4 regions of the Ochrobactrum sp. PL_is483 genome follow, and region 3 is predicted to be linked to each of the others. Evidence: predicted binding sites of a transcription regulator. Region 3 holds the regulator's gene; each other region holds the start of a gene.
The links. Region 3 encodes LexA, which represses DNA repair genes until DNA is damaged. Its sites were predicted from a motif close to TGTTCNNNNTGTGTTCNG; they were not measured.

Region 1: AC0TNJ_RS08855 (DNA recombination protein RmuC) is a predicted target of LexA. The motif match lies at 3,719-3,736, and genes of this name have one in related genera.
Region 2: AC0TNJ_RS14475 (ImuA family protein) is a predicted target of LexA. The motif match lies at 3,008-3,025, and genes of this name have one in related genera.
Region 4: AC0TNJ_RS07200 (PA0069 family radical SAM protein) is a predicted target of LexA. The motif match lies at 4,480-4,497, and genes of this name have one in related genera.

Annotation. Positions count from the first base shown of each region.
Region 1 is NZ_JBVPGS010000032.1:55,133-62,462, reverse strand. Features, by position in the region: gene AC0TNJ_RS08880 (LysR family transcriptional regulator) at 1-378, opposite strand, end outside; gene AC0TNJ_RS08875 (quinone oxidoreductase family protein) at 474-1,448, shown strand; gene truA (tRNA pseudouridine(38-40) synthase TruA) at 1,462-2,217, opposite strand; gene fmt (methionyl-tRNA formyltransferase) at 2,221-3,141, opposite strand; gene def (peptide deformylase) at 3,141-3,668, opposite strand; gene AC0TNJ_RS08855 (DNA recombination protein RmuC) at 3,770-4,993, shown strand; gene AC0TNJ_RS08850 (Rdx family protein) at 5,204-5,509, opposite strand; gene AC0TNJ_RS08845 (P-loop ATPase, Sll1717 family) at 5,512-7,143, opposite strand; gene lepA (translation elongation factor 4) at 7,205-7,330, opposite strand, start outside.
Region 2 is NZ_JBVPGS010000037.1:157,443-164,772, forward strand. Features, by position in the region: gene AC0TNJ_RS14465 (error-prone DNA polymerase) at 1-661, opposite strand, end outside; gene AC0TNJ_RS14470 (Y-family DNA polymerase) at 661-2,112, opposite strand; gene AC0TNJ_RS14475 (ImuA family protein) at 2,138-2,989, opposite strand; gene AC0TNJ_RS14480 (DUF6616 family protein) at 3,332-3,688, opposite strand; gene AC0TNJ_RS14485 (MarR family transcriptional regulator) at 3,685-4,215, opposite strand; gene AC0TNJ_RS14490 (ParD-like family protein) at 4,353-4,574, shown strand; gene map (type I methionyl aminopeptidase) at 4,571-5,359, shown strand; gene AC0TNJ_RS14500 (argininosuccinate synthase) at 5,579-6,799, opposite strand; gene AC0TNJ_RS14505 (putative quinol monooxygenase) at 6,932-7,231, opposite strand; gene AC0TNJ_RS14510 (LysE family translocator) at 7,305-7,330, shown strand, end outside.
Region 3 is NZ_JBVPGS010000028.1:76,934-84,263, reverse strand. Features, by position in the region: gene AC0TNJ_RS05475 (peptidyl-prolyl cis-trans isomerase) at 1-798, shown strand, start outside; gene trpD (anthranilate phosphoribosyltransferase) at 817-1,836, shown strand; gene trpC (indole-3-glycerol phosphate synthase TrpC) at 1,852-2,652, shown strand; gene moaC (cyclic pyranopterin monophosphate synthase MoaC) at 2,656-3,132, shown strand; gene AC0TNJ_RS05455 (molybdopterin molybdotransferase MoeA) at 3,218-4,432, shown strand; gene lexA (transcriptional repressor LexA) at 4,670-5,395, shown strand; gene AC0TNJ_RS05445 (ComEC/Rec2 family competence protein) at 5,471-7,330, opposite strand, start outside.
Region 4 is NZ_JBVPGS010000030.1:156,177-163,506, reverse strand. Features, by position in the region: gene AC0TNJ_RS07225 (F0F1 ATP synthase subunit B) at 6-485, shown strand; gene AC0TNJ_RS07220 (NUDIX domain-containing protein) at 769-978, opposite strand; gene AC0TNJ_RS07215 (Lrp/AsnC family transcriptional regulator) at 1,007-1,498, opposite strand; gene AC0TNJ_RS07210 (LysE family translocator) at 1,680-2,297, shown strand; gene AC0TNJ_RS07205 (ribonuclease HII) at 2,294-2,956, opposite strand; gene AC0TNJ_RS07200 (PA0069 family radical SAM protein) at 3,167-4,339, opposite strand; gene AC0TNJ_RS07195 (glycosyltransferase family protein) at 4,546-5,052, shown strand; gene AC0TNJ_RS07190 (4-(cytidine 5'-diphospho)-2-C-methyl-D-erythritol kinase) at 5,107-6,024, opposite strand; gene AC0TNJ_RS07185 (hypothetical protein) at 6,097-6,282, opposite strand; gene AC0TNJ_RS07180 (S49 family peptidase) at 6,474-7,330, opposite strand, start outside.

The DNA of each region.
Region 1 (7,330 bases), on a different contig from region 3:
CATCACACGCATATGGATACCCGGATACTGCGCCGATATTGCAGCAAGCGGCCTGGCCAGTCTCGCAACCGCGTAGGAAGGCGGCGCCGTGAGTGTAACGGTAGCGCTTATACCAGTATCGCGGACTGCGCCCAGCCGACTGATAGCCTGCGCCTCGTCTTGCATCTTGCGGGCAATTGCAGCGATCCGTTCACCGTCTTCCGTCAGCAGAAAACGCCGTCCCCGACGGTCAACCAACTTCAAACTGGTTTCGCTTTCCAGGGCAGCCACACGTCGCGCTATCGTCGCATGCTCTACATTCAGCATCCGCGCCGCGCCCGACAGAGTGCCGGTATCGGCCAAAGCTACAAAATAACGTACGCTCTCCCAATTCACCATTGTGAAATTTTTCCCATACGTTGCGATCAAAACAGCAATTTTTTCCCGTTTCTCTATCCACGATACTGCTCCGGATTGCAACGGAGGCTAAACTGATGGACCACGAGATCATTCTGAACGAGACCGGTGAAGCAGGGCTGCTTCAGACAGTCCCGCAGACACCCCGAAGCCCCGGTGCGGGCGAGATACGCATCCGCCACGAGGCAATCGGCGTGAATTTCGTCGACATCTACCACCGTACCGGCCTTTATCCGCTGCCGTCCTTTCCGGCTGTGCTCGGCGTCGAAGGCGCAGGCGTGGTGGAGGCCGTCGGATCGAGCGTAACTGCTCTCAAGCCGGGTGACCGGGTGGCCTATGCAGGCCTCCCGGTGGGTGCCTATGCCTCGACCCGGCTTCTACCCGCCCAACGGGCCCTGATGCTGCCCAATACAATTTCCGCGCAGACGGCGGCAGCCACAATGCTGCGCGGTCTTACCACCCATATGCTTCTGACCGATACATTTCCCGTGGGCTCGGACACGGTCATGCTGGTGCATGCAGCCGCAGGCGGACTGGGTACTCTGTTGATCCGCTGGGGCAAGGCTCTCGGAGCAACGGTAATCGGCACAGTCAGTTCGGAAGAAAAGGCCGAAACGGCGCGCGAGAACGGCGTGGATCATGTGCTCGTTGGGCGCGATTGTGATTTTATCACCGCTACCAGACGCCTTACGAACGGACAGGGGGTTCACGTCGCCTATGATGGCATCGGTGGAGAAACTCTGCCCAAAACCGCGCAATGCGTGCGCCATCTCGGAACTCTGGCGAGCATCGGTCAAGCCGGTGGAAGAATCTCCGAGGCAGTCATTGATGCACTTGGCAATCAAGCAGATCTTTCTTTCGTCCGGCCAAGCGTGATCGCTTACATCAACGATCTGGATAACTACCGAAACTCCGCTTCCAAGCTTTTCGACATCATGGAAAAGGGACTGACTGGAACGATTGGGGCAACCTATCCGCTAAGCGAGGCAGCACAGGCCCATCGCGCGCTGGAGACGGGAAAATCATCCGGAAGTTTGCTTTTGATCCCCTAGAGCGCTTCGGGTCTCAGTACGGAAAGGCGTAATCGACGCCGACCAAATAAAGCCCATAGGGCGGGGCAACCTGCCCGCAGGCCTTGCGGTCGCGCGCTTCCAAAGCAGCTTGCAGATCATCCGCCGTCCAGCGACCCACGCCCACTTCCATCAGGCTGCCTGCAAATGACCTGACCTGATTGTGCAGAAAGGACCGCGCTGAAACGCGCATTTCTATCATGTCGCCATTGCGCGTTACATCCAGCCGGTCGAGCGTCTTGACCGGGCTTTTCGCCTGGCATTGCGTAGCGCGAAACGTCGTGAAATCGTGTTCGCCCAATAGCCGCTTCGCCGCTTCATGCATTGCATCGGCGTCAAGGCGCTTCTGCACCCACCATGCGCGCTGATAATCGATAGCCAGAGGCGCACGGCGATTGTGGATGCGGTAGAGATAATGTCTGCTACGTGCCGAAAAACGGGCGTCGAATGTGTCGGTCGTCTTCTCGACATTCAATATGCTGACGCGCTCGTCCGCCATGACCAGATGCGCATTCACCGCATCACGCACCTTGCCCGCGTCCCAATCCTTGGCAAGATCGACATGGGCAACCTGCGCGGTGGCATGAACGCCCGCATCGGTACGGCCCGCAGCGCTCAATGTCAGGTCCTCGCCGCAGAACTTCTTGAACGCCAGCTCGATGGCATTCTGCACCGCATGGCCGTTTTCCTGCCGCTGCCAGCCGACATAGGGCGTGCCGTCATATTCGACAGTGAGCTTGTAGCGCGGCACCGCTTAGAGAACCTTCGTGACCTGCGCGCCACGCAGAAATTCCTGCGCAGGCAATGGCTTGCCGCCGGAACGCTGTAGCGTCACAAGCCGAACGGCACCCTCGCCGCAGGCTACCGTCAGCCGATCATCCAGCACCGCGCCCGGTTCGCCCCTGCCCTCGCCCAGCGTGGAGCGCTGCAATTTCACGCGCTCGACAGTGCCATTGATTTCCATCTCGCACCATGCGCCCGGAAAAGGCGACAGGCCGCGAATGGTGTTGTGCACGTCCTTCGCAGGCTTCGACCAGTCGATGCGCGCCTCGGCCTTGTCGATCTTGGCGGCATAGGTGACGCCTTCCTCCGCCTGCGGCTGCAAGGCAAGGCTTTCGCGTTCCAGCGCGCCCAGCGCGCGAATCATCAGGTCCGCCCCGATCATGCTCAGGCGATCATGCAGCTCGCCTGCCGTCATGTCCGGCGTGATGGCAACCTTTTCCGCCATGGCAACCGGCCCGGTATCGAGCCCCGCATCCATCTTCATGATCATCATGCCGGTTTCCACATCGCCCGCCATGATGGCGCGCTGGATGGGAGCGGCACCACGCCAGCGCGGCAAAAGCGAGGCATGGCCATTATAGCAACCAAGACGCGGCGCATCGAGAATGGCCTGCGGCAGCAGCAGGCCATAAGCCACGACAATCGCGACATCGGCTTCGAGGCTTGCGAAAATCTCCTGCTCTTCCGCGTTTCTGAGGCTCTTGGGCGTGAACACCGGAATGCCGAACTGCTCCGCCTTCTCATGCACCGGCGACTTGGTCAGCTCCAGGCCTCTGCGGCCCGCCGGACGCGGCGGCTGCGTATAGACCGCGGCAACCTCGTAACCGTGACCGATAATGGCGGTGAGGATCGGCACGGAAAATTCCGGCGTCCCCATGAAAACGACACGCATTAAAGCACTTTCCCGGATACGCGCTGGCTGGCGAGCTTCTTGAACTTCTTGATGACCATATCGCGCTTCAGCTTGGAAATATGGTCGATGAAGAGCACGCCGTTCAGATGGTCGATCTCATGCTGCAGGCAAGTGGCCATCAGCCCGTCGGCTTCCATGGATTGCGGCTTGCCGTCGGCATCGAAATATTCGACCTTGACCGTCGCGGGGCGCTCGACCTCGGCATAATAATCCGGGATTGAAAGACAGCCCTCTTCATAGGTGCCGCGCTCGTCGGAAGACTGCACGATCGTCGGATTGACGAAGACATGCGGCTCCTTCGGCTCGCCTTCCTTGGCGAGATCGATGACAAGCATGCGGATCGGTTCGCCCACCTGAATGGCGGCAAGGCCAATGCCCGGCGCATCATACATGGTGTCGAACATGTCGCCGGCAAATTTGCGCAGCTGGTCGTCAAAGCGTTCCACAGGCGCGGAAACCTGACGCAGGACGGGATCGGGAAGGATGACAAGCGGTTTTACAGACATGCGCTTCACGTAATCGCTCGTATGGGAATCGTCAATTACACTTTGCAAAATGTTCCCGTTTTGATCTCATCAAGGCGATACGAATCAGCTAAGCTCTTCCCATGGAAAACCAAAATCTCTTGAATGAGCCGCTTCTGCAGCTCGGCGCCACATCCGTCACGCTCGGCAATATCCTGCTGGCGGGCATTGTCGTGCTGGTGCTGAGCCTCTGCCTTTTTCTGATCGCTGCGGCGCGTTCCGCCCGGCTTCGCGCAGTGGCGGAAGCGCAGGCCGAGGACCGCGCCCGCGACGCGGAATATCGCATGGCCGAAATCCTGAAAGCACAAGCCGAAATGCAGGGCCGCATGCAGACCATGGCGGAAGTATTCGGCTCACGGCAGGCGGAATTGAACCAGTCGATCCGCGAGCGGCTCGACGGCATGACGCATCGCATCGGCCAGACCATGACCGAGCAGACCCGCTCGACGCATGAGAACCTTGCCAAATTGCAGGAGCGCCTCGCGGTCATCGACACGGCGCAGAACAATATCCAGTCGCTCGCCGGTCAGGTGGTGCAATTGCAGGCGATCCTCGCCAACAAGCAGACGCGCGGCGCTTTCGGCCAGTCGCGGATGGAGGCGATCATCGCCGACGGCCTGCCACAGGGCGCCTACGAATTTCAGGCAACGCTTTCCAACAGCACCCGGCCCGATTGCCTTGTGCGTATGCCCAACAACGCGCCCTCACTGGTGATCGACGCGAAATTCCCGCTCGAAGCCTGGAACTCGATGCGTGAAACGGAACAACCGGAGGCGCGCAAGACAGCGGTCGCGCAATTCCGCCGCGACATGGAAATTCATATCAAGGACGTGTCCGACAAATATCTGATCCCCGGCGAAACACAGGACACCGCCTTCCTGTTCGTGCCGTCGGAATCGATCTTTGCGGATATTCACGAGCATTTCGAGGCGCTCATCCAGCGCGCGCACCGGGCGCGGGTCGTTATCGTCTCGCCGTCGCTGCTGATGCTGTCCATTCAGGTCATTCAGGCAATCTTGAAGGATGCCCGCATGCGCGAGCAGGCGCATGTCATTCAGGGCGAAGTGATCCGCCTGATGGAAGATGTCGGCCGCCTGGACGAGCGCGTGCGCAAGCTGCAAACGCATTTCGCGCAGGCCAACAAGGATATTGACGATATTCTGGTCTCTTCCAGCAAGGTGACGAAACGCGGCGCGAAGATCGAGGCGCTGGAATTCGGTCCTGCCCCCACGGAGGAACCTTCGCGGCCACAGGCCAGACCGACCGAACCGGGTCAGCTACGCCTGCGCGTGGTGGATGAGGATTGATCCTGTTTTCCCTCGTCCTTCGAGACGGTGCTACGCACCTCCTCAGGATGAGGGAATTGCGTATCCACTCACCTTCACAAAATCTGTGCTTTTGTTAAATCGTCTGCGTCGATGTTTAACATCGTTGGCCTCATATCATCGGGCTTGCCGCCCCTCATCCTGAGGTGCGGAGCGAAGCGTAGCCTCCAAGGATCAGTGATAGGAAGCCGCTCAAGAACTGACTGGCCGGTCCGAATGACCGAGATCGCGTTCCGGCCAGACGAGATCACGCACGCGCTGCTTCAACACCTTGGCTTCCGGGAAACCGCCGTCGCGCTTGCGCTCCCAGATGAGTTCCTCGCTGCCGTCCGGCATATGAACGCGGATTTCAAACACCCCGCCCGTGCCCGGACGTAGGGCCACTTCCGCCAAATCCTGCCCGAAAGTCTGCAGCAGTTCCTGCGCCATCCACGCCGCCCGCAGCAGCCAGTTGCATTGAGTGCAGTAGGTGATGGAGATGTGGAGAAGATCAGTCATATCTACCCTAGATTAGGAGTAATACCAAGACTTCTCCAAAGCATAGGAGTTACTTTAAAGGCGGCATCTAGTCCAATTTGGTTTTCAGCTATATGCGATTCATTTTTATAGCAGGCCCGAAAAACATCACCCTTTGAAAGCTTCAATTCCACAGCTCCAACTTTATAAAAGACCGCGAGCAAGCTAGAAGCAACATCCCTCAATTTCGACGGGTTCTCCCGCTTAGAATAAATCTCGCACTGTCGCTCAACACTATCCTTCAACTGCCCCTCTCTACCTGCATCATCTACCGCCAAACAAACATCCATAATTATCTCCCGCACAGCTATGGTGCTAACATCTTGTTTGCCAGTTCGGCCTCGTAAAAAGCCGAGGTAAATCTTAAGATGCGGATGGAGTGTTTCCCATTCTCGGCAAAGAGCATCAAACCTCTTCCGAGAGTAATTTGCTTCAGCCTCAGTAACGTTTTTGGCGGAAATCATCGGAGATCCGGCTGATATGTCCAATATTGAGTTTAGAAAAGCAATAATATCTCTCGGCCTATATAAAGTTCTCTCAACTATATATTCAAAAGACTCTACTCTTCTGATGTCAGAAGGAAAAATATCAGAAAATTTTACACCTTGCTTTGTATATACTCTCTTAAACATAAATTCAATTCTTTTGTCCACGACATTTCTGAGACTTTTTTCATTCCACCGAATATCGCAAATCATGCCCTCATATTTTTCCGGCTGAATCCCCTCAACGCTATCGTCATTTATAGACCTTTCATACAAGTCCGTCCTAAGTGCAATAATCACCTTAACGTTTCTTAACTTACGTAAAGATTTAGCAGACTCTATAAGAGACCTTATCAAACTATATTTAATAGAACTATCGACCCAGTCTAGGTCAAGCTCGTCTATTATTACATAGTATTGCTTCTGACGATTATTCATTATTTCATTTAGACTATCTATAGCGCGGGCCAACTCTCTCATTTGCATATCGGAGACAGCCTTCTGTGTACGAGAGATAATCTCTTTCCTCTGCGCCGAGGAAAGATTAAGTTCAGATATCGTTCCTGCCTCTATTTTTGCATAGTCAACACCAAGCATGCTACGCAGTTCACTCTCCAAACGACCAGAGAAAGAATCAGAAATTTCTCTGATAGCTACGTCATGCTCTATCCAAAACTTATCAGAATAATTCTCTAGGTATGACCTCATCCCCACCTTTGCCTGGGAAATACTATCTAAAGCAAAATCAAAAATACTCCTGCTTTCAAAATATTTCTGAATTACTTTCGTGCAGAATACATGCTTCCACAAATATTGAAATAATAACGATAGATTACATCCGTTATCAAAAAGAAAAGATATGATATTGGAGTTCGCTATATAATCAAACGCAATATCCTTAGGATCAAGCCTGATGCAATTACGATTATTTGCCTCTATATTATTTAAAATAGCAGTTTTTCCAGTGCCAGTACGACCCAATAGAATACACTTTGGAGAATCGAAATCTTTTAATTGCTCAACAATAGGCAAATCAACAAAGCATTCCGATAAAAACTGATGATCATCCTCTGCAGCTGGCTCTCCAATATGAATACCTTGGCGCAGTATAATTCTATTCATAAGCGACATTTAAGCCCCCCCAAACCCACCTTAAGGGAACACGATGGTATTAATCAGTCAAGCAATTGAATCAATCATCGCCCATCTTGAGCGCCTGAATAAAGGCCTCCTGCGGGATTTCGACCTTGCCGAACTGGCGCATGCGCTTCTTGCCTTCCTTCTGCTTTTCCAGAAGCTTGCGCTTGCGCGTCACGTC
Region 2 (7,330 bases), on a different contig from region 3:
CCAGAAGCCGCCCGGCATCGAAAACGGTCGTGTGGTGACGGGTTGCGGTCAGCACATCCTGAAGCGGGCGGCGGTCCGGGTGATGATAGAGCACGTCATTGGTGGCGATGAGCGGCACATTGGCTGCGGCTGCGAAACGGGCGGTGCGCTCCGCGCGGCGTCCGTCCTGCCCCTGATGCGGCAGGGCGAGCGCCAGCCAGACCGAGCCGGGGGCGGCCTTGGCGATATCCGCCAGCCGCGTGGCAAAATCCGGCTGGTCTTCCTCGGGAGGAAAAACCGCGATCTGGAATTGCCGCGCGCGAAACAGGAGGTCGCCCCATTCGAGGTGGCATTCGCCCTTGATGGCGGCGCGGGTCTTGCCCTCACTCAGCAGGCGGCACAATTGCCCATAGGCGGCGCGATCACGCGGATAGACGACCATCTCCGGCGTGCCGTCGATGAAGGACAGGCGGCAGCCGATGAACAGCCGGAAATCGCTCTTGTCGCGAAATTCCTTCCATTCCGCATGGGCGCGCACCACGCCGGCCAGCGTGTTGCGGTCGGCAATGCCGATGCCGGACAGGCCAAGCTCATGCGCACGCTCCACCAGTTCCTGCGGGTGCGAAGCACCGCAAAGGAAGGAGAAATTGCTGGCGGCAGCCATTTCAAAATAAGGAACCATCACGCAAACAACCCATGCAGAAACCAGCGCGGATGATTGGCGCCGTCAAAAAGCCCCTCGCGGAAAATCCAGAAGCGCTGGCCGTTTTCGTCCTCGACCCGGTAATAATCGCGCAGTTCCGGCACGTCCTGCCCGATTGCCCGCCACCATTCCGGCTCGATCCGTTCCGGCCCTTCGGCAAGGCGCACCTGATGGCGCACCCGCCGCCACAGAAAGAACGAGGGCGGGCTGTCGGGCACTTCCGCCACACTGTCGATCGGCTGCGGCGGGCGAAACAGTTTTATGGGACGCGCGGGCGGATCGCCCGGCAGTTCCGCCTGGCTGCGATATCCGGCTTCGGTTTTCCGCGATCGATGCAGGGCAGGGACAAGGCCGAAAGCGCGCTCCGGCATATGGGTGTCGCGTGCAAAGGAAACGAGAACCCGGTCCTGTCCGAGCCGCGCCGAGAGCCGGTCGACAAGCTGGCTGAAACCGGCTTCATCCTCCTCATGCTGGTCAAGTCCGGTCTGGCGATGGGCTATCGCGCCGCTGCGCAGTGCGGCCAGCCGGATCATATCGAAGCCAAACCCGGCGTCGAGCGGGTCGGTCAAGGCGTTGAGCCTTTCGCGCGCAAGGCGCAGGAAAACCCTGTCGTCGCGCAGCGGCTGGCCGGTTTCGACATGGACATGGCGCACTTCGCCATCGACCCGGAAGAAGGAGGCTTCGACCAGAAGCGCGCCCTTGCCTTCTATTTCCAGCCTTGTGAACAGTTCCTGCGCCAGTTCCAGCAAGATATGCTCCACCAGCTCCATCCCCGTCACCGGCTCCGACAGGCGGCGCTCGGCGATACTGAGCGGCATGATGCGCAAGGGGGAAATCGGCGCGCGCTCCTGCCGCGCCAGCCGGTTGAGCTTTGTGGCAAGATCGGTGCCGAAACGGGCAGTGAGCGCGGCGCGCGGAAGCCCCATCACATCGCCGATCCGTTTCAACCCGGCGCGCTTGAGGCCGGTTTCCGCCGCTTGCGTCAGTTCAAGCGCGGAAAGCGGCAGACGGGGAAGGTGGCGGTCGGCCTCCGCCTTGCTGAACACGCCGCCCTTCGTTCCCCGCGCCAGAAGCCGCGCGGCAAAACTGTTATCGGCAATCGCCGCCTGCACTTTCAGCCCGGCGCGTTCAATGCGGCGGATGGCGTCGGCGCGCATGGTGGCAAGCCCGCCGAACAGATGCGCGCAGCCGGTTATATCGAGCATCAGGCCATGCGGCTCATCCAGGGCGACAAGCGGCGTATAGCGCTCGCACCAATGGGCAAGGCGCTTGAGCAATGCCCCGTCGTGTTGCGGCGCGGCGGTCGCCACGTCCAGCCTTTCCACGCGGGCGCGCGCATCGGTCAGCGCCATGCCGGGGAAAAGGCCGAGCCTTGCCGCCGCCGCATCCACCGCCGTCAGGCGCAATGCATTGGCCGTGCGCTCGGTCACCACCAGGGGCAGGCGCTCCCTGCCGTCATGCGGAACGGCGCGGCGAAGCCGGTCGGTCGGCAGAAACGGAAACCACAGGGCGAGAAACAAGCGTTCTGCCATCCCGTTCTCTTGTGCCAAATTCAAGGGTTTCATTGTTCCATTCCATGATCCATTGCCCGCATGTGCCGTGGCGGTTGCGCTCCAGCACGGCGGAAAAGGCCGGTTTTCCCGGCGCGTTCGCTCCGCTGGAGCGCGATGGCGCGGGCGCCACCCGCCAGCGGCTGACGGCAGCACTTTGCACCGCCGTCCGGTGGCTCCTGAGCAGGATGACCGGCAATTGCGCGGTCTCGCTCGCCAGAAGCAGGCGGCGCGATGCGGTGAGGTCGAGACATTTCGGCTGGCCGGTCACCGAGGCGACGACGCCGGAAACCAGATGCGAGGCCTTGCCGCCGCTGCCTGCCTCCAGCGCATCGTTCGCCGCCTTCAGCACATCCTGCGCGCTGGGGCAGCGCACGATCAGAAGCCGCGACGGATCGATCCCGAAGGCGTGAAGCCCCGGCGGATAAAGCCCGCCATATTCGCTCGCCGCACTTTCCTCCTCGATCCAGATGATCGGCCTTCCATCCTGCGTCGCCCGCAGCACCAGCGCCAGAGCAAAGCCGGTCGCAGCCATATGCGCGCCCGGATTTTCGGCAAAAACCTCATGCAGCGCATCGCCCGCCAGACCATGCGGAAAGGCGGCATCGGCCCCGGCAAGGCCGAGCGTGAAACTGCGTGCGCGACCGAAGCCTGCGTCCGTCCCGCTTCCTGTCCTGCGGGCAAAACTGCCTTGCGGATCATTGCCTGCAATGGCCGTAACCATGCGCCGCAACGCCGCGATGTCGATGCCGCTCACGTTCGTTTCCTGTCAAATTGTTCTCTATTTGTTCTAGTATTGAATCGAGCGAGGCAAGAGTCAAGCGGGATCAGCCGGGTGTATGTGTGGACAGAAAAATTCCCCTGAAGAAGCGCCTCCCGAAAGTGTGAAACGATTTTCGGGAGGCGCGTAAAAACGAATTGCCGGAGCATTTCCGAGCCAAAAGTGTGAAACGCCCGCGCGAGGAAATCAATCCGCCGGACTGATTTCCAATTCCGCTTCGATGCGTTCGGAAATGCGTAAAACGAATGGATAGAGCCGTTCCAACGATTCCGTTAAGACAGGAACCATTCTGGAACGGGGGAATACGCTCCGGCGGCTTCAGGCGGCTTCCCGGAAAGGCACGCCTGCCAATTGCGCCAGATGGCCGGGAAGGTCGGTGCCAGCGCCAGCCGCATTGATCGTGTCGAAATAATCGTGCCAGCCGGTGGCGGTGATTCCGGTAATCAGCATGTCGAGAGCCGCTTCGTCCGGGAAGCGCCAGATGGCGAAGAAACTCTGATCGGGCGCAAAAGGCTTTGTCGCGTCGACGGGTCCCAATGCCAAAGCCTCGATACCAAGCGCTGCAAGTCCGCCCATGCCCGCGCCGACTTTCTCAAAGAAGGCCTGCCTGCCTTCAGCATCGAGTGCGTGCCAGCCAGCTTTCGGGGAATAAAGCTCGGCGAGGTAATAGGTCATGTCATATCCCTTAGAGTTTCATTGATCTTGAAGGAGCGACCGGCATCGGTGCGGCTCCAGATGCGGCGCAGCAAGGTGCTGAGAAGCTGCTGTTCGCCTGACGAGAGATCGCTCATCAGGCTTGCAATCCATGCGGTATGTTGTTCGAAAAGCTGTTGCGCCAGCAGCGAACCTTCGGGTGTCAGCCGGACAGCCAGCTTGCGGCGGTCCTCGCTATCCGCGTGGCGCTTGAGGAAACCGTCGCGCTCCAGCCCGTCCAGCAGGCCGGTGATGGTGGCGCGCGTCACGCCTGCGCGTTCCGAAAGCTCGTGCGGCGAGAGGCCGTCGGGCGCATTGTGCAACAGAAACAGCAGCACGAACTTGCCCTCCGAAAGCTTGTGCGGCGCCAGCCGGTTGGCGCAATCCCGGTCAATGGCCGCAGCAAGCGAAAGGACTTCAAAGCAGGCTTTCAGCGCGTCGGTGGACGGACTGTGCCGGCGTTCCATTTCACCCAGAAGGGCATGATGCTTTTGTTCGATAATTTCCATACGGTGCCGTATAGTATGGTGCCATATTAAATGCAAGGGGTTTTGATTGCCTGAGAAGGAAGAGCAGAAAGCTTGATGAATGGATTTATACGATTTATATATGGTTCGTATATAAAACGCTTATACTGGATATTGCCATGGGTATCGTAAAGATTGGCGACGAGCTGCACGAGGAATTGCGCAAGGCGAGCGACGTCATGTGCCGTTCGATCAATGCGCAGGCAGAATATTGGATGAAGATCGGCATGCTGGCGCAGGCGCATCCCGACCTGTCGTTCAACGAGATCGTGCAGATGCAGTTGCGCTCGGCACGGGTCGAGCTGCCGGTTCTGCCGGTTCTGGCAGTGCAGCCATCATGACCAAGACCCCGGCCGAAGTGGAAAAGATGGCGGCATCCGGCGCGCTGCTGGCCTCGGTTTTTGCCCTTCTCGACCGCACGCCGCTGGCGGGCATGACCACGATGCAGGTCAACGATCTGGTTGAGGATTACATCACCCGCGAATTGCAGGCGCGGCCTGCCAGCAAGGGGCAGTATGACTATCCTTATGTGCTGAACAGCTCGAAGAACGAGGTCGTCTGCCACGGCATGCCGTCGCATGACGAGATCATTCAAAACGGCGAGATCATCAATTTCGACATCACGCTGGAAAAGGACGGCTATATCGCCGATTCCAGCAAGACCTACATGGTCGGAGAAGTCGCGCCCTTTGCCTCGCGCCTCGTCCGGGTGACCTACGAGGCGCTGTGGAAGGGGATTGCCGCCGTGCGCCCCGGCGCGACCTTGGGCGATATCGGCCATGCCATCGAGCGCCACGCCAAGCGGCATGATTACAGCATCGTGCGGGAATATTGCGGCCATGGTATCGGTCGCGAGATGCATGAGGAACCGCAGGTCCTGCATTTCGGCAAGCCCGGCACCGGGGTTCGGCTGCGCGAAGGCATGGTGTTCACCATCGAGCCGATGCTCAATCAGGGAACGGCCAAGGTGAAGCAGGAAAAGGACGGCTGGACGGTGGTGACGCGCGACGGAAAACTGTCGGCGCAGTTCGAGCATACGGTGGCGGTCACCTCGAACGGCGTGCGGGTGCTGACCTTGCGTCCGGGCGAGGAAAAGATGCTGGCCAGCATCAAACATGCGGCCTGAATAAAGAAAAACGCCCTCCGACGCGGAGGGCGTTTTGCATGTTGGTTTCCCTGACCCTTCACCTTCGTGGTTCGAGGCTCATTTCCCCTTCGACAAGCTCAGGGTTCATTCCCACCTCACCATGAGGTGAAGGGCGGTAGCGCCCGCAGTAACCCTCATCCTGAGGTGCGAGCGAAGCGAGCCTCGAAGGACGAGGGTACTTGGATCAGCCAATCGGGCTTATCTCCTGTCGCGCGCGGCGAGCGTCCGCAACCGCAACGCATTGAGCTTGATGAAGCCTGCCGCGTCCTTCTGGTCGTAAGCGCCCTGATCGTCTTCGAAGGTGACGAGCTTGTCGGAATAGAGCGACTTTTCCGATTCACGGCCGATCACCATCACATTGCCCTTGTAGAGCTTGAGCGTGACTTCGCCTTCGACATGGCGCTGGCTGTGATCGATTGCGGCCTGCAGCATTTCGCGTTCCGGCGAGAACCAGAAACCGTAATAGATCAGCTCCGCATAGCGCGGCATCAGCTCGTCCTTCAGGTGCGCCGCACCGCGGTCGAGCGTGATCGATTCGATGGCGCGGTGCGCGGCAAGCAGGATCGTGCCGCCCGGCGTTTCGTAGACGCCGCGCGACTTCATGCCGACGAAGCGGTTTTCCACGAGGTCGAGACGGCCAATGCCATTGTCGCGGCCATAGTCGTTGAGCTTGGCAAGAAGGGTGGCAGGCGACAGGCGCTCGCCATTGATCGAAACGGCATCGCCCTTTTCAAAGCCGATCTTGATGATCGTTGCCTTGTCGGGCGCGGTTTCCGGCGAAATGGTGCGCATATGCACATATTCCGGCGCCTCGACAGCCGGATCTTCCAGAACCTTGCCTTCGGACGAGGAGTGCAGCAGGTTGGCGTCGACGGAGAACGGCGCTTCGCCCTTCTTGTCCTTGGCGACGGGGATCTGGTGCTGTTCGGCGAATTCGAGCAGATGCGTGCGGCTCTTGAACGACCAGTCGCGCCATGGGGCGATGATCTTGATGTCCGGGTTCAGCGCATAGGCCGAAAGCTCGAAACGGACCTGGTCGTTGCCCTTGCCGGTCGCGCCATGCGCGATGGCGTCGGCGCCGGTCTTTTTGGCAATGTCGATCAGGTGCTTGGAGATCAGCGGGCGGGCAATCGAGGTGCCGAGCAGGTAGACGCCTTCATAGACGGCATTGGCGCGGAACATCGGGAAGACGAAATCGCGCACGAATTCCTCGCGCACGTCCTCGATGAAGATTTCCTTGATGCCCAGCATTTCCGCTTTCTTGCGGGCCGGTTCAAGTTCCTCGCCCTGGCCGAGATCGGCGGTAAAGGTCACGACTTCCGCGCCCAGTTCCGTCTGAAGCCACTTCAGGATGATCGAGGTGTCGAGGCCGCCCGAATAGGCGAGAACGACTTTCTTAACGTCTTTCAGCTTGCTCATAGTTACTTCCGTCCAATGCGGTGCGGTTGAGGCTCTGGTGGAACCCAACTGATATATCCGCAAGTCTTTTATCAGTTGCCAAGCGCCACGCAAGCCGAAGGGCTGCGACTTATCGCGAAAACTGATGCGGTATCATGTAGCCTGCGGTTCGCCGACCTCATAAACAACCAGATTGCGGTCGCCGATGCCAAGCTCGGGCCAGGCGGCGCGCCATTCGGCAATATGGGCGGAGGCAAAATGCCGGTCCAGCGAGGCGCGGTCACGCCAGAACTCCTTGACGTGGATCAGGCCCGGTTCCAGCACGTCCTCGGCATAGCCATAGTCCACGCAGCCATCCTCCGCACGGCTGGCCGCAATCATGGCCTGCATGGCCTTGCGCGCCCGGTCGAGGTTTTCCGGCGGCAGGCGGACGGTCCCCACGATCAGCAGCATTCCGGTCTCCATTCCGCTGTTCCCTTTGCCGGGAAATTATTCTAGCGTGCGCCATCTCTTGGAGCACATCTCGATGTCTTTTCTGACAAACCTGACCTT
Region 3 (7,330 bases):
GCAGAAGTTGAAGGCGAAATTCGCACCACGCTTGCAAACAACATTGCAGCAAGCAGCATCAGCGGGATTCACGACTCCTATGAACAGGAGCGCTCCGACGGCGCTTCCATGGCCGACGTCGCAAAGAAGCTGAGCCTCAAATCGGTCACAGTGGAAGCCGTTGATGCAGAGGGTAACGATCCTTCTGGCAATCCCGTGCAGCTACCGAATTCCGAAGCACTGCTTTCCGCTGCCTTCCAGGCCGACCAGGGTTTTGACAACGACGCACTTACCATGGGCAATGTCGGCTATCTCTGGTATCAGGTCGATGGCGTAACGCCAGCACGTGAACGCACACTGGACGAAGTCAAAGACAAGGTTGTCGCCGCTTGGAAGGGTGAAGAAGCCGTCAAGCGCCTCAATCAGCGTGTGGACGAGCTCAAGAAGCGCCTGGACGGCGGTGCGACGCTCGACACGATCGCTGCCGAACTGGGCGTTGAGAAGCAGACCAAACGCGGTATTATCCGCACGACCAACGATGCCGATATCGGAACGGCTGCCGCCGCGCAGATTTTCCGCGGAACAAATGGTTTCACCGGCAGCGCTGCCGCACCTTCTGACAATGCCCAGATTCTGTTCAAAGTTGTGGAAGTAACAGAACCTGCCGCAGCGGGCCCCGAAGCCATTCCGGAACAGCAGCAGAAATATCTGGCAACTTCTCTGTCGGACGACGTCCTTGAACAGCTCGTCGGTGAATTGCAGAAGCAATACCCTGTTAAGATAAACCAGACCGTCATCAACAACGCTCTGGCGTTTTAAGGACGGTGGGCATCCAAAATGGCTGATCTAAAACCCTATATTGCGAAAGCAGCTGCTGGAGAGCCGCTTTCGCTGGAAGATTCCAGAGCCGCTTTCGACATTATGATGTCTGGCCAGGCGACGCCGTCGCAGATCGGCGGACTGTTGATGGCGTTGCGTGTACGTGGTGAAACAGTACCGGAAATCGCCGGTGCCGTTGCCTCCATGCGCTCGCGCATGCTGGAAGTTTCCGCTCCCGACAACGCAATCGATATAGTTGGAACCGGCGGTGACCAATCCGGCTCCTACAATGTTTCAAGCTGCTCGGCGTTTGTCGTTGCGGGCGCGGGTGTTCCTGTCGCCAAGCATGGCAACCGCGCCCTTTCCTCACGTTCGGGCGCGGCTGATGCGCTAGCCGCGCTTGGCATCAATATCGAAGCTGATGCAAACACGATTGGCCGCAGCATCACTGACGCCGGTCTTGGTTTCATGTTTGCACCAATGCACCATTCCGCCATGCGCCATGTCGGCCCTTCCCGTGTCGAACTTGGAACGCGGACCATCTTCAATCTGCTTGGCCCCCTTTCCAATCCAGCCAGCGTCAAGCGTCAACTCGTTGGGGTATTTGCGCCCCAATGGCTGGTACCATTGGCCGAAGTGCTCAAAGAGCTGGGTTCCGAAGCGGCATGGGTGGTCTATGGCGATGGTCTTGATGAAATGACCACCGCAGGCACAACGCAAGTTGCGGCCCTCGAAAACGGCCAAATCCGTACTTTTGAAATCACGCCGGAAGAGGTTGGCCTCCGTCGTTGCGATCCGGCAGAACTGAAAGGCGGCGAAGCTTCAGCCAACGCCAAGGCTTTGCTGGGCGTACTTGAAGGCGATAAAAATGCTTATAGAGACATCGTGCTGCTCAATTCGGGCGCTGCCCTCGTCATTGCCGGCAAAGTGAAGGATCTGAAGGAAGGCATCACGCTAGCGGCGCAATCCATAGATAGCGGTGCAGCGCTTGCCGTCTTGCAAAAGGTGATTGCTGTTTCGAACGATAGAGCGGCCTGACCGAAAGGATTCACTATGTCCACCGACATTTTGCGCAAGATCGAGGCTTACAAGCGCGAAGAAATCGCCGCAGCCAAGGCAAAGCGTACCGTCGCTGATCTCAAGGCACGCGCACAGGATCAGGAAGCCCCGCGCGGCTTTCTGAAGGCACTGGAGGCAAAACGCGCTGCCGGTGAATTCGCGTTGATCGCTGAAATCAAGAAGGCAAGCCCCTCGAAAGGCCTTATCCGTCCTGATTTCGATCCGCCTGCACTTGCCAAAGCCTATGAATCTGGCGGCGCGGCATGTCTATCCGTGCTGACCGACACCCCTTCCTTTCAGGGAGCGCCAGAGTTCCTTACGGCAGCCCGCAACGCATGCGGCCTTCCGGCGCTCCGCAAAGATTTTTTGTTCGATACCTATCAGGTGCATGAAGCTCGTAGCTGGGGGGCGGACTGCATCCTGATCATTCTCGCAAGCGTCGATGACGATCTGGCGAAGGCGCTGGAAGAAACTGCGTTCGAGCTAGGCATGGATGCGCTCATCGAAGTACATGACGAAACCGAGATGGAACGCGCATTGAAGCTTTCATCACGTCTTCTCGGCGTCAACAATCGCAACCTACGTACATTCGAAGTCGACCTCGCTGTCTCGGAACGCCTGTCGAAAATGTCGCCCTCTGATCGCGTTCTGGTAGGTGAAAGCGGCATATTCACACATGACGATTGCCTGCGTCTGGAAGAATCTGGGATTGGAACCTTCCTCATCGGGGAAAGCCTGATGCGCCAGGCAGATGTGGCGGCAGCTACCCGCGAACTCCTGACCGGCAAGGCTTGACCAATGATGTCCAAGCTCACGCATATCGACCAGAGCGGTGCTGCCAATATGGTGGATGTTGGGGCAAAGGATGAAACCGAACGTCAAGCCACGGCCGAAGGATCGGTCAGAATGATGCCGGAAACGCTGGCGCTCATTCTTGAAGGGAATGCCGCGAAAGGTGACGTTATAGGCGCAGCGCGTCTGGCGGGTATTATGGCGGCAAAAAAGACCGCCGATCTGATTCCCCTCTGCCATCCGTTGATGCTGACCAAAGTTGCTGTCGAGATCGAGCCGGATCAGGCGTTGCCTGGTTTACGCATTCGTGCTCTCGCCAAGCTCAAAGGACGTACCGGCGTGGAAATGGAGGCCCTCACCGCCGTTTCCGTCACGTGCCTTACCATCTACGACATGGCCAAAGCCGTCGACAAACATATGGAGATCGGCGGTATCCACGTGACAGAAAAAAGCGGCGGCAAATCCGGTGACTGGAAAGCATAAAGCGCTGAACTTTGCTCTGGATCAATTCATCCAGACGGCCTTTCTGTTCTAAAGAGGTCAACAATTCAGTTCGAGAGGAAACGCAATGTCCCTTCTCCCGGTCGATGACGCACTGGCCCGCATTCTGAAATCCGCAGAACCGCACGGCAAGGAGCAAGTCGCTTTGTCCGATGCGGGAGGGCGCGTGGTGGCAACACCTGTGCTGGCACATTTTCTCCAACCGCCTTTCGACGGGTCGGCGATGGACGGCTATGCCCTGATCGCGCCCGACAACATCTCTTATCCTGTAAAGTTCGACATCATCGGCGAATCGGCTGCGGGTAATCGCTTCGAGGGCGAATTGGGGATCGGACAGGCGGTTCGCATTTTCACTGGCGCGCCAATACCCAAAGGCGCTGATACCATTGTCATTCAAGAACACACCGAGCGTTCAGGCAACCAGCTGATCGTCCATGAAGGCATGGAGTCAGGACGGCATATCCGCCGTGCGGGCCTCGATTTTTCGCCCGGCAACATCGTCATTTCAACAGGACGCGAGCTGGATGCCGCGGCACTGTCGCTGGCAGCCGCGAGCGGCAATGCGAAGGTTGACGTATTCCAGAAACCCAAGGTGGCGATCGTTGCGACTGGTGATGAACTCGTGCCTCCCGGTGATATTCCGGGGAAGGATCAAATTGTTGCATCGAACAGTGTTGGAATCGCCGAAATCATAAGGCGTGCGGGCGGCAGCCCTGAAGATAAGGGGATCATTCCGGACGATCCTGCCAAGATTGAACAGGCGATAGCAGACAGCCTGCAAGATGGCATCGACGTTCTGGTTACGATTGGCGGCGCGTCCGTCGGTGACCGGGATTTTGTGCACGGCGCACTTCAAAAACTGGGAGTCGGCCTCGACTTCTGGAAAATAGCCATGAGGCCGGGCAAACCCCTGATGTATGGCCGCATCAGCGTGAAAGATAAAATTGTGCACATCATAGGGTTGCCGGGTAATCCTGTCTCAAGCCTGGTCTGTGGCCTCGTCTTTCTTCGTCCCCTTGTTGCCAAGCTCGCCGGAACCAATCTCGACGCCGACATCCGTCCGGCCAAGCTGGGCGTTACCCTGCCCGCCAACGATCATCGCCGCGATTATATTCGAGCAATAATCGAATCATCTCCGAATGGAACGCTGATAGCAAAGCCGTTTCCAGTTCAGGATTCGTCCATGCTTTCGGGCCTCGTCGGCTCGGATGCCCTCATCATCAGGGACGAGAATGCACCTACCGCCGCTATCGGTGATGATTGTCGTGTTCTTATGCTATAGAGCGCCCGTGGGCACCCATTGCCAAGTTACACGAGAAAACGCATATAACGATATATAAAATATACATTATTTTATTGGACACCACGTGGAAACGCCGCGACGTTATCGGATACCGGCTTTCCATCCATTCTCGACGCAAACGTTAAGGATTTTAAAACCATTGCAGAACAAGACTGGAACATATAGTGTTCGTTCTGGTTTTGTTTTTCTCGATTCTTTGCCGGGAGGGTATCGCGCATGTTAACCCGCAAACAGCACGAGCTTCTGCTGTTCATTCACGAACGTCTGAAAGAGACGGGTATTCCCCCATCTTTCGATGAAATGAAGGAAGCGCTCGATCTGGCATCGAAATCGGGTATCCATCGTCTGATTACCGCTTTGGAGGAGCGTGGTTTTATCCGCCGCCTGCCGAACCGGGCACGTGCGCTCGAGGTCTTGCGTCTGCCAGATTCCATCGCTCCGGGGCTCAATGCGCAAAAGAAGTTTGCTCCCAGCGTTATCGAAGGTAGCCTCGGCAAAGCACCACCAGCCCCTCCACCATCGCGCCCCGCCCCTGCGGCTACCAATGACGATACATCTGCAACAGTTTCCGTGCCGGTCATGGGACGAATTGCTGCCGGTGTACCGATTTCCGCGATCCAGAATCAAACCCATTCCCTCAGCCTTCCACCGGAAATGATTGGCGCAGGCGAGCATTACGCTCTCGAGGTCAAAGGGGATTCAATGATCGATGCTGGAATTTTTGACGGAGATACAGTCATTATCAAACGTGGCGATTCCGCAAATCCCGGTGAAATCGTCGTAGCGCTTGTCGATGACGAAGAAGCGACTTTGAAACGCTTTCGTCGCAAAGGAGCATCCATCGCGCTGGAAGCAGCCAATCCCGCCTATGAGACCCGAATCTTTGGCCCCGACCGTGTTAGGGTTCAAGGCAAGCTCGTTGGCTTGATCCGCCGCTATTAAAGTGTTGGCGCAAATGCATAAAGCAAAAAGTCCGAGCAGATTGATCCGTCGTTTTTAGTTGGCAGCGCTTAAGGGTCATTCGCAGCGATTTTCGTCACCGTCGGCGTCTGCTGAACAGCTCCCTGAATTTCTGCCAGGCTGGGATTTTGGTTTGTATTCGCGTTCAGCCAAACCGCGAGCTGGACGTGAATGGATGCGATGTAGATGCCAAGGGCGGCTCGGCGTGTCGACTGCAAATCTTATCCGGTTGTCTTGTTGCAGAGTAGATATTGGCTGCCCCACCTCGGCTCTTGTTGTTTCGGGAGAAACTACGAGTAAAGCCTGGGAAACTCCGTTTTGTTCTGATGCTTTTCCGAGTCTTATCTCCACAGCTCCCTTTAACGCCAAATCACGTTTACTGATACTCAGGATAGTTGAACGACGGCACGAAGCTTCTTTACCGGGAACAGCGAGAATAACCACATCGCCAATATCGCAGGCTATCTCTCGCATTGCAGTGTCTGCCGTATAGGCAAGTATGCGTCCATCGCGCAAGCTGATCGTGCATAAACCATCTTCGCACTCGAACCGATTTCCATCGGTTCCTTCGTTATTCTTGCCTGTCGCCGGCGCGATAAACTCATCGACCAGATAGGCAGTTTTCCAATTGTCGGCTGTAAATTGCGAGGGGCGACTTCGATTGATTGCCAGCCTCCCATCAGCCAGTCGGACGCCCACCAGTTTGGCATCTTCCGATACCACGATGTCGGGAAAAGGCTCACTGACGAAAGCTACGAACCCAAGAATAATGAAGGGGAGCGCCAGCGCCTTCAGTCGCGTCGACAAAACGACACCCAGAACGAGCGCGATGGTCCAAACAACAAGCGTGAGAGAAGGCATGGCCCCCGGATTGCCGTCGGGTGACCATGTCGCCACGAAAGCAGCTATATGACGGACAGCAAAAATACCCCAGCCCATTATCTGCAAAGGCCCCCAGTCCAGTTGCAATGGCATCAGCACAAGACCGAAGACGGCAAACGGCATTACGAGAAGAGCTATTACGGGTTCGGCAAGGACATTTCCTACCAAACCAAACGGCGCTGTGTTGTTGAAGTGATAAGCTGCAAAAATCCCGCTCGCCAGCCCGGCAATGAGAGATGTGCCCGCCGCCGCTGTGAGCAACTTCAAGATTTTTCCGGCAAAACCAGGAGCTGCCTTCCCGCGTTTTTCCGCACCAAAACGCTTGCTCGCATTGCGTTCGCTCCACCAGGCATAGCCGGCAATCAACGCAGCCGTAGCCGAGAAAGACATTTGAAAACTCGGCCCCAATATCTCATGCGGCGAAATTGCAATCATAGCGACCGCTGCAATCGCCAGATTACGCATACTGATGGCAGCATGGTCCACCAGCAATGCGCCAAGCATGACTGCGATCATCACGTAGCTTCGTTGTGCAGCGACATCAGCACCCGACATGGCAAGATAGAAGGTGCAGCTTAGCAAGGAGAGAAATGCCGCATACTTCTTCACCGGATGTCTTACGCTGAAAGCCGGAAATAGCGCGAAGAGAGACCGCAACGTCAGCATGACGACCCCTGCGGCAAGCGCCATGTGCAAGCCTGAGATCGACAGAATATGCGCAAGCCCTGCTTTACGCAGATCTTCATTCGTCTGCTCACTGATCCCCGCGCGCGTGCCTGCTACGAGTGCCGCAGCGACACTACCGTCCTCACCACCTATCACTTCCTCAATGCGTTCAGACACCTGAACACGCAACATCGCAATCCACTGGGAAATTTCGGCGGTCAGTTCATCTGGCGGAGGAACCGTCGCAACTTTAGGCGTTCCGAGAAAGAAACCATTGGCGCCAATCCCATTGAAATAAGCATGAAATGAGAAATCATAATTGCCGGGACGAACCGGACCTGACGGTGTACGCAATCGCGCGAAACCCGT
Region 4 (7,330 bases), on a different contig from region 3:
GGACAATGGACGCTACATTCTGGGCACTGATTGGCCTCATCATCTTTCTGGCGATCCTCGCCTATCTGAAGGTTCCGGGCATGATCGGCCGGTCGCTCGACGAGCGCGCTGACCGTATCAAGAACGAACTGGAAGAAGCCCGCACGCTTCGCGAAGAAGCCCAGCAGCTGCTGGCTGAATATCATCGCAAGCGCAAGGAAGCCGAAAAGGAAGCAAGCGACATCGTTGCTTCCGCCGAGCGTGAAGCCAAGGCGCTTCTCGAAGACGCCAAGCGCGCGACGGAAGAATATGTTGCACGCCGCAACAAGCTTGCCGAGCAGAAGATCGCAACGGCTGAAGTCGATGCCATCAATGCGGTTCGCGCTTCGGCAGTCGACCTCGCAGTCGCCGCGGCTGGCAAGATCGTTGCTGAAAAGGTCGATGCGAAGGTCGCAGGCAACCTGTTCAAGGATGCTCTGGCGCAGGTCAAGTCGAACCTGAACTGATCACGGCTCGCATAGTTTTCAGAAAAACGCCGCCTCGCAAGGGCGGCGTTTTTGTTTTACGTGCGGAAGTGTTTTTAAAACCGCTCTGGTCCGGGACCAGTTTTCATTCCGCCCAGGCTGCGGAACAGCGGGCGGTACTCTTCCAGGGCGAGATCATCCAATGCTTCCGCTTCCTGCGGTGTGAACCATCGCAGCTCCGTGTGCTCGCGGTCGCGAATGGCAGGCTGACCGTCCCATGCGGTGGAGGTATAGAGATGGAATGACGCTGTCGGATTTACGATCTCTATATAGTCGTGAGAAAAGAAAACGAACGCAGCGTCAGTCCAAGTTCTTCCTTGATTTCACGCCGGAGCGCGCTTTCGAAACTCTCACCTGCTTCCACGTGACCGCCCGGAAAACTCCACCGGTTCGGATAGGCGCGGCGATCAGGGCTGCGGCGTCCGAGTAGGACGCCTTCGGGCCCGATGAGAACTGCGTTGACGATATCCGGCATAAGGGGCTCCCATGGTCCGGAATTAAAATCAGTGTTCGTTATCGGTCAGTTGCGCAAGCGGCAGCTCTCCCTGTGACTTGACCGTCTGAATAGCGAAATTGCTTCGAATGTCGATGACGCCGGGAAGACGCAGCAGCGTGCCGGACAAGAACCGCTCGTAGGCGGCGAGATCGGCCACCACGACATGCAACAGAAAATCGGATTCCCCGGATACGAGATGACAGGAGAACACTTCAGGCAGAGTTTGCACCGAAGTGCGGAACGCCGTTGCTGTTTCCTCGTGATGACGCTCCACCCGGATGCCGACGAAGACCGTCAGCCCAAGCCCAACCGCATTGCGATCCAGGGCTGCGTGATAGCCCCGAATGACGCCCGCCTTCTCGAGCATCTTGACGCGGCGCAGGCAGGGAGAGGGCGAAAGACCGACTTTTTCTGCCAGCTGGACATTGGAAAGCCGGGCATCTTCCTGAAGTGCAGTCAGTATCTTGTGGTCGATGGCGTCGAGTTTGATTTTTGGCATGATCTCGCAACTTCAGTTGATTCATTGGCTGATTATACCAAAACCGGAAGACATTGCGCCACAAATCGCAAGGACATGCGCTTCTGTTCGCGGATATTCTCGAACGTGCAACTGTTTCGCAGTCGGTTTTAGGAACTTTCGCGCCGCGGTTAGCTTGGCATGATTTCTACAGGCGATAGCAATGAGCGAGATGTGGTTATACGCGGGGGCATTGGCTGCCGCTTTTCTTATTCCGGGACCGGATATGATCCTGTTGCTCCAGACCGGGGCAGCGCGGGGCAGGGGCCATGCACTGGCAGTTGCGGCTGGCCTTGCAATCGCGCGCACCTGCCATGTGGCTCTTGCTGCACTCGGTCTGGCGGCGCTTCTGCATGCCTTTCCCGTCGCGTTTCAGTGCGTGCGGATCGCAAGTGCTGGGTATCTGGTCTGGCTTGCTATCGGGATTCTGCGCCATCCCCTGCCGACAGTGGACGCGGTTGGCGGCCTGTGTGAACGGCGGTCCTATCTGGCTTCGGCCCGCAAGGGGCTTCTCACCAATTTGCTCAACCCGAAAGCGCTGCTTTTCTGTTCCGTCCTGCTGCCGCAGTTCGTTCACCCCGCAAATGGCAGCATCGCGCTGCAATTTGCGGTTCTTGGCGGCATCATGACGACGGTCGGCTTGTTGTTCGACACGCTCTATGCCTTTACGGGCTCCTCGCTCGGAACCCTGTTCAAACGTTATCCCGCCATACAGTCGGTCCAGCGCTGGGGTTTTGCAGCGCTGCTGTTCGGCTTTGCTGCCAAGCTGGCGACGGTTTAAACGCCGAAGCGATCCTTGATGGGGGCGAAAGTGTAACGGTGGATGCCGGGTACGGGACCAGCAGTCTCGATGGCGGCGCGGTGCCTTTCGGTGGCATAGCCCGCATGAATTTCCAACCCGTAGGGTGGATGCGCCGCACCGGCCCTGATCATCATGCGGTCCCGCGTGACCTTGGCGACGATGGAAGCCGCGGCGATCGAAATGGAGCGCTGATCCCCTTTGACGAGAGCAGAACCCGGGCAGAGAAGTCCCGGCGGAACATCGCGGCCATCGATCAGCGCGTGGCAGGGCCGCAGCGTCAGGCCGATGGATGCGCGCCGCATCGCTTCAAGCGCTGCCTTCCGGATATCGCTTCCGTCGATGCTGCGTGCGCTGAGGCTTGCAACCGAAACCGTTATGGCCTTCGCCAGAATGACGTCGTAGAGCGCCTCGCGTTTTGCAGCCGTAAGCCGCTTGGAATCGTCCAGCCCGTCCGGGAGATTGTCGATATCGAGCACGACGGCAGCGGCAACCACCGGGCCAGCCAGGGGGCCGCGTCCGGCCTCATCTATGCCGACGATATGTTTCAATCCACGTGCAAGCAACCTTTTCTCTTCCGAGAAGTCAGGCGCGATCGGGATATCAAAGAGGAGCGGAGAATCAGAAGCCGAGCGTTTCATTTGGCGGCAATGCTCGCATTGCTTCCGATTCTCCGCAAGGGCCCTGCTCGAGGATGGTGGCGTGAAAGCAGGCAGCCCCTCCGTCTGAAGGACAATCAGACGGAAATTCAACAGGCAACTGGCAGGCTGTGCAGGATTGGAACCGCTCCAACTATTTGTTTCATCGCATCATCCAACGCAAAACCGGCGCACACTTTTGCTGAAAATGCTCTAGAACAGCGAAAGCTGCTTGCCTCCCTTTTCGACCGGCTCGAACAGATCGGTACGTAATTGAAGGCGGCGTGCATTGAAGCCGAGCTTGCGCGCGGTTATTTCGAAACGGCGACCGATCTGCCATGCATAGGGGCCAGTGCCGCGCATGCGCTTGCCCCATTCGGCATCGTAATCCTTGCCGTCCCGCATGGAACGCACCAGCGACATGACGTGCCGGTAGCGATCCGGATAATTGCGCAGCAGCCAGTCCTTGAACAAGGGCGCGACTTCCAGCGGCAGGCGCAGCAGGACATAGCCGGCCTCGCGCGCGCCTTGCGCATAGGCGGCATCCAGAATGCGCTCGATCTCGTGATCGTTGATGCCGGGAATGACCGGCCCCATCATGACGGAGGCTGGAATGCCCGCATCGGCGAGTTTGCGGATGGCCTGAAGGCGCAGTGTCGGCGTCGAGGCGCGCGGTTCCATCGTGCGCGACAGATGAGCATCGAGCGTGGTGACCGACAAGGCGACCTTGGCCAGCCCTTTCTCCGCCATGCGGCTCAAAATATCGATGTCGCGCACGACGAGCGCGGATTTTGTCACGATGCCGACCGGATGATTGGCCGCCTCCAGCACTTCGAGAATTTCGCGCATGATGCGCCATTTCTTCTCGACCGGCTGATAGGGATCGGTATTGGTGCCGATGGCGATTGTCTTCGGTTGATAGCTGGGCTTGGCCAGCTCGCGCTCCAGAAGACGTGGGGCATCCGGCTTGGCAAACAGGCGGGATTCGAAATCGAGACCGGCAGAAAGCCCCATGTAACTATGCGTCGGCCGGGCAAAGCAATAGATGCAGCCATGCTCGCAGCCGCGATAGGGATTGATCGAGCGATCGAAACTGATGTCGGGTGAATCATTGCGGGTGATGATCGTCCGCGGCTTTTCGATCTGCACATCGGTCTTGAACGGCGGCAATTCCTCAAGCGTGGTCCAGCCGTCGTCGAAGTCGTGGCGCGTGGTCGGCTCGAAACGCCCGGTCGGATTAATGCCCGCGCCGCGCCCACGCCGCCGGGCGTGATCGATGCGCAAGCCGGCCTCGCCGATCACCGCATTGGCGTGATCCGCGCGCCCGCTACCGAAGGCAGCCCTGTCGGCCTGCTTGATGATATCTGCCTGCTGGATCACTTCCATCTTCGTCTCCCTGAATGGAAACATCTGGCCTTGTACAATCACGGCGACAGCGAACCCTGTCAGGTCCGGCAACTCTTCCGTTGCGCGTGCTGTGCCGCCATGCGACTCTGTTCTGATGAATCTATTCCTATAATAAGAATTAGAACAAAGCAAGAACATAAAAGTGTCGGCTTTCCGGTCACACGTTCTTGATATATGAAGCGCTCATGTTATCCGTCGTCATCGAGACCCTGAATTCTGAACGAGCGCTGGCTCACACGCTTTCGGCACTGGTGCCGGCTGTTGTGGAAGGTTTGTTGCGTCGCGTGACGGTTATCGACAGGGGATCGTCGGATGAAACCGCTCTGGTCGCGCTGGGGGCGGGCTGTGCGTTTCATTCCGAAATGGACATTGAGGCGGCGCTCGATGAAATCCGCACGCCATGGGCGCTGCTGCTGAGGCCCGGCGCTATCCCGCAGGAAGGCTGGGAGGAGGCGCTGCGTCGCCATATGGAAAATGGCGGCGGGGCCGCGCGCTTTTCATTGCCGGAAGATAGCGGTTTGGGGACGGTCCGCAAAATCTTCGGCCACAAGACGACGCTCGATGCCGGACTTCTGGTGCGCCTCGATGTGGTAAAGCCGCTTCTGCTTGATGGCGTGGCGTTCGATCAGCTTCCGCAGCGTTTGAAGCCCATCCGGCTCAAGCATTCCATCCTGCCGCCCGACGAAGACTGAACAAGCAAAAGGCGAAGCCAGAAGCTCCGCCTTTTTCAACCGACATGTGGGTTTTCAGGACGGGACGCTTTGGGTCGCGATTACGAACCAATCGGGTCTTTCGGCTGAGAGATGTCCAGCGGCCCGTTCGGTGGCAGCAATGTCCTCGTAGATCGCATAGCAGGTGGCGCCTGATCCCGACATTTGTGCGTAAAGCGATCCGCTCTCGCGAAGCAGGTCGAGCTTGGCGCCGATCCGCGGTGCAAGTTTCAATGCCGGGGACAGGAGATCATTTCGGGTTGTTTGCAGATAAGCGCAAAGAGAGCCGATATCCGGGTGCGAGGCAAGTGCCAGCGCTGGATGATCGCGCTTTTCAAGCGCGCGAAAAACATCTGGGGTTGCAACGGCAGTCCCGTCATTGACGAGCAGCATGGGCAAGGCGGGGAAGCCGCTGACCGGGGTTAGCTCTTCACCGATTCCGCGGGCGGCAAGCGGCGTCCCCTTCAATGCGCCATGCAGACACATGGGCAGGTCCGCGCCGAGGCCGAGCCCGATTGAGGCAAGCCGATCGAAACCGAGACCGAGCCTCCACAACTCATCGAGTGCGAGCAGGGTTGCGGCTGCGTCGCTCGATCCGCCGCCGATGCCTGAAGCAATCGGAAGGTTCTTTTCCAGATGGATCGCGACAGGCGGCGAAATCCGCTGTGTCTCGCCGCGCAGCGCCTCGCGGGCCTTGAGAATCAGATTGCCGCCGTCGAGCGGTATGCCCTTTGCGAAAGGACCGCTGACCGTAAAGCTGTCCTCTTCCGCAATTTCGACCCGAATAATATCGCCATAGCGCGCAAAGACCACCAGCATGTCGAGCAGATGATAGCCATCGTCACGACGCCCCGTCACATGCAGCGCGAGATTGATCTTGGCGGGAGCCAGACGCGTCACCGCACGCGGAGAACCGGCATCGGCATGTGTTTCGGTTTTCGGGAACATGTTCATTTCTGCTGGTGGACCTGAACACGAGTGACGGCGATCGCACCGCTTCGCCGGCAATTGTTCGTGACGGAAAGGTCAGTCCTTCTTGACGTAATATTCGCCGGTCTTGGGGTCCTGCACCAATGTGCCGTGAGCCCGGTTCTGCGCTTCCTTTTCCGCCTGACGCACGCGCTGCGACACGCGCGCGGCTTCACGCTTGAACGAGCGGTAGCCGTACCAGGCGGCGGCGATGATCAGCAGCAGAAATATGAGCTGGGGCATGGCCTCAATTCCTTAAGGTTGCGCATCGGATTGCCGGATCGCGAAGGCCGAAACGCCGTATATTCATGGAGGGGCGGGAAGCGGCCCGCCCCGCTTTTTGACACCATATCATGGTGAAACGAAGGAATTCAAAGCATTGGTGGGAAAATCGGCGGTGTTTTTCGCCGAAGCATTATTTTTCCCAATATTCTTTAAAGCCCGTAACGTGCCCAAAGCGCTTTTTCCTCTGCTACCGAAAGCAGGCCGTCGCCCAGATGCGCGGCGATGGAAGCCGGTTCAAGATTGCCAAGCGCCATATCCACGCCGGGAACCTTGCGTCCCAAAAGGCCGCGCTTCTGTTCAACCAGCTTCAGCTTGACCTTGTCGCCATAGGTTTTGCGCAGGAAGCTGCGCATGTCGCCAAGCCCGTCGATCAGGCCAAGCTGTTGCGCCTTGATGCCGGTCCAGAACAGCCCGGTAAACAGGTCTTTGTCGTCTGCAAGCTTGGTTCCGCGCCGTTCCTTCACCATGTCGATGAAGGTTTCGTGGATTTCGAGTTGCAGCGATTTCAGCCGTTCGATGTCAGCCTTCTTTTCTGGCTGGAACGGATCGAGCGTCACCTTGTTGGAGCCAGCCGTATAGACCCGGCGCTCAACGCCGATCTTCTTCAACAGTTCAGGGAAACCGAACGAGGCCGACACCACGCCGATAGAGCCAACGATGGACGATGGATCGGCGATGATCTCATCCCCCGCCAGCGCGATCATGTATCCGCCCGAGGCGGCGACGTCTTCGACGAAGATGAAGACCTTTTTCTGATGTTCAGCGGCAAGATCGCGGATGCGCCTGTAGATCAGCCGGGATTGTACGGGTGACCCGCCGGGCGAGTTGAGCGAAATGGCAACGGCAGGCGCTTCCTTGTCGGTGAACGCCTTTTCAAGAACCGCTGCCGCCGACGCCAGTGAGAGCATCGGCCGGAAGGCAGAGCCGCCGGACATGATCGCGCCATGCAGTCGCACGACTGGTATCTCGATCGAAACCGGGCGGAAGCGGCGTGGAACAAGACGCG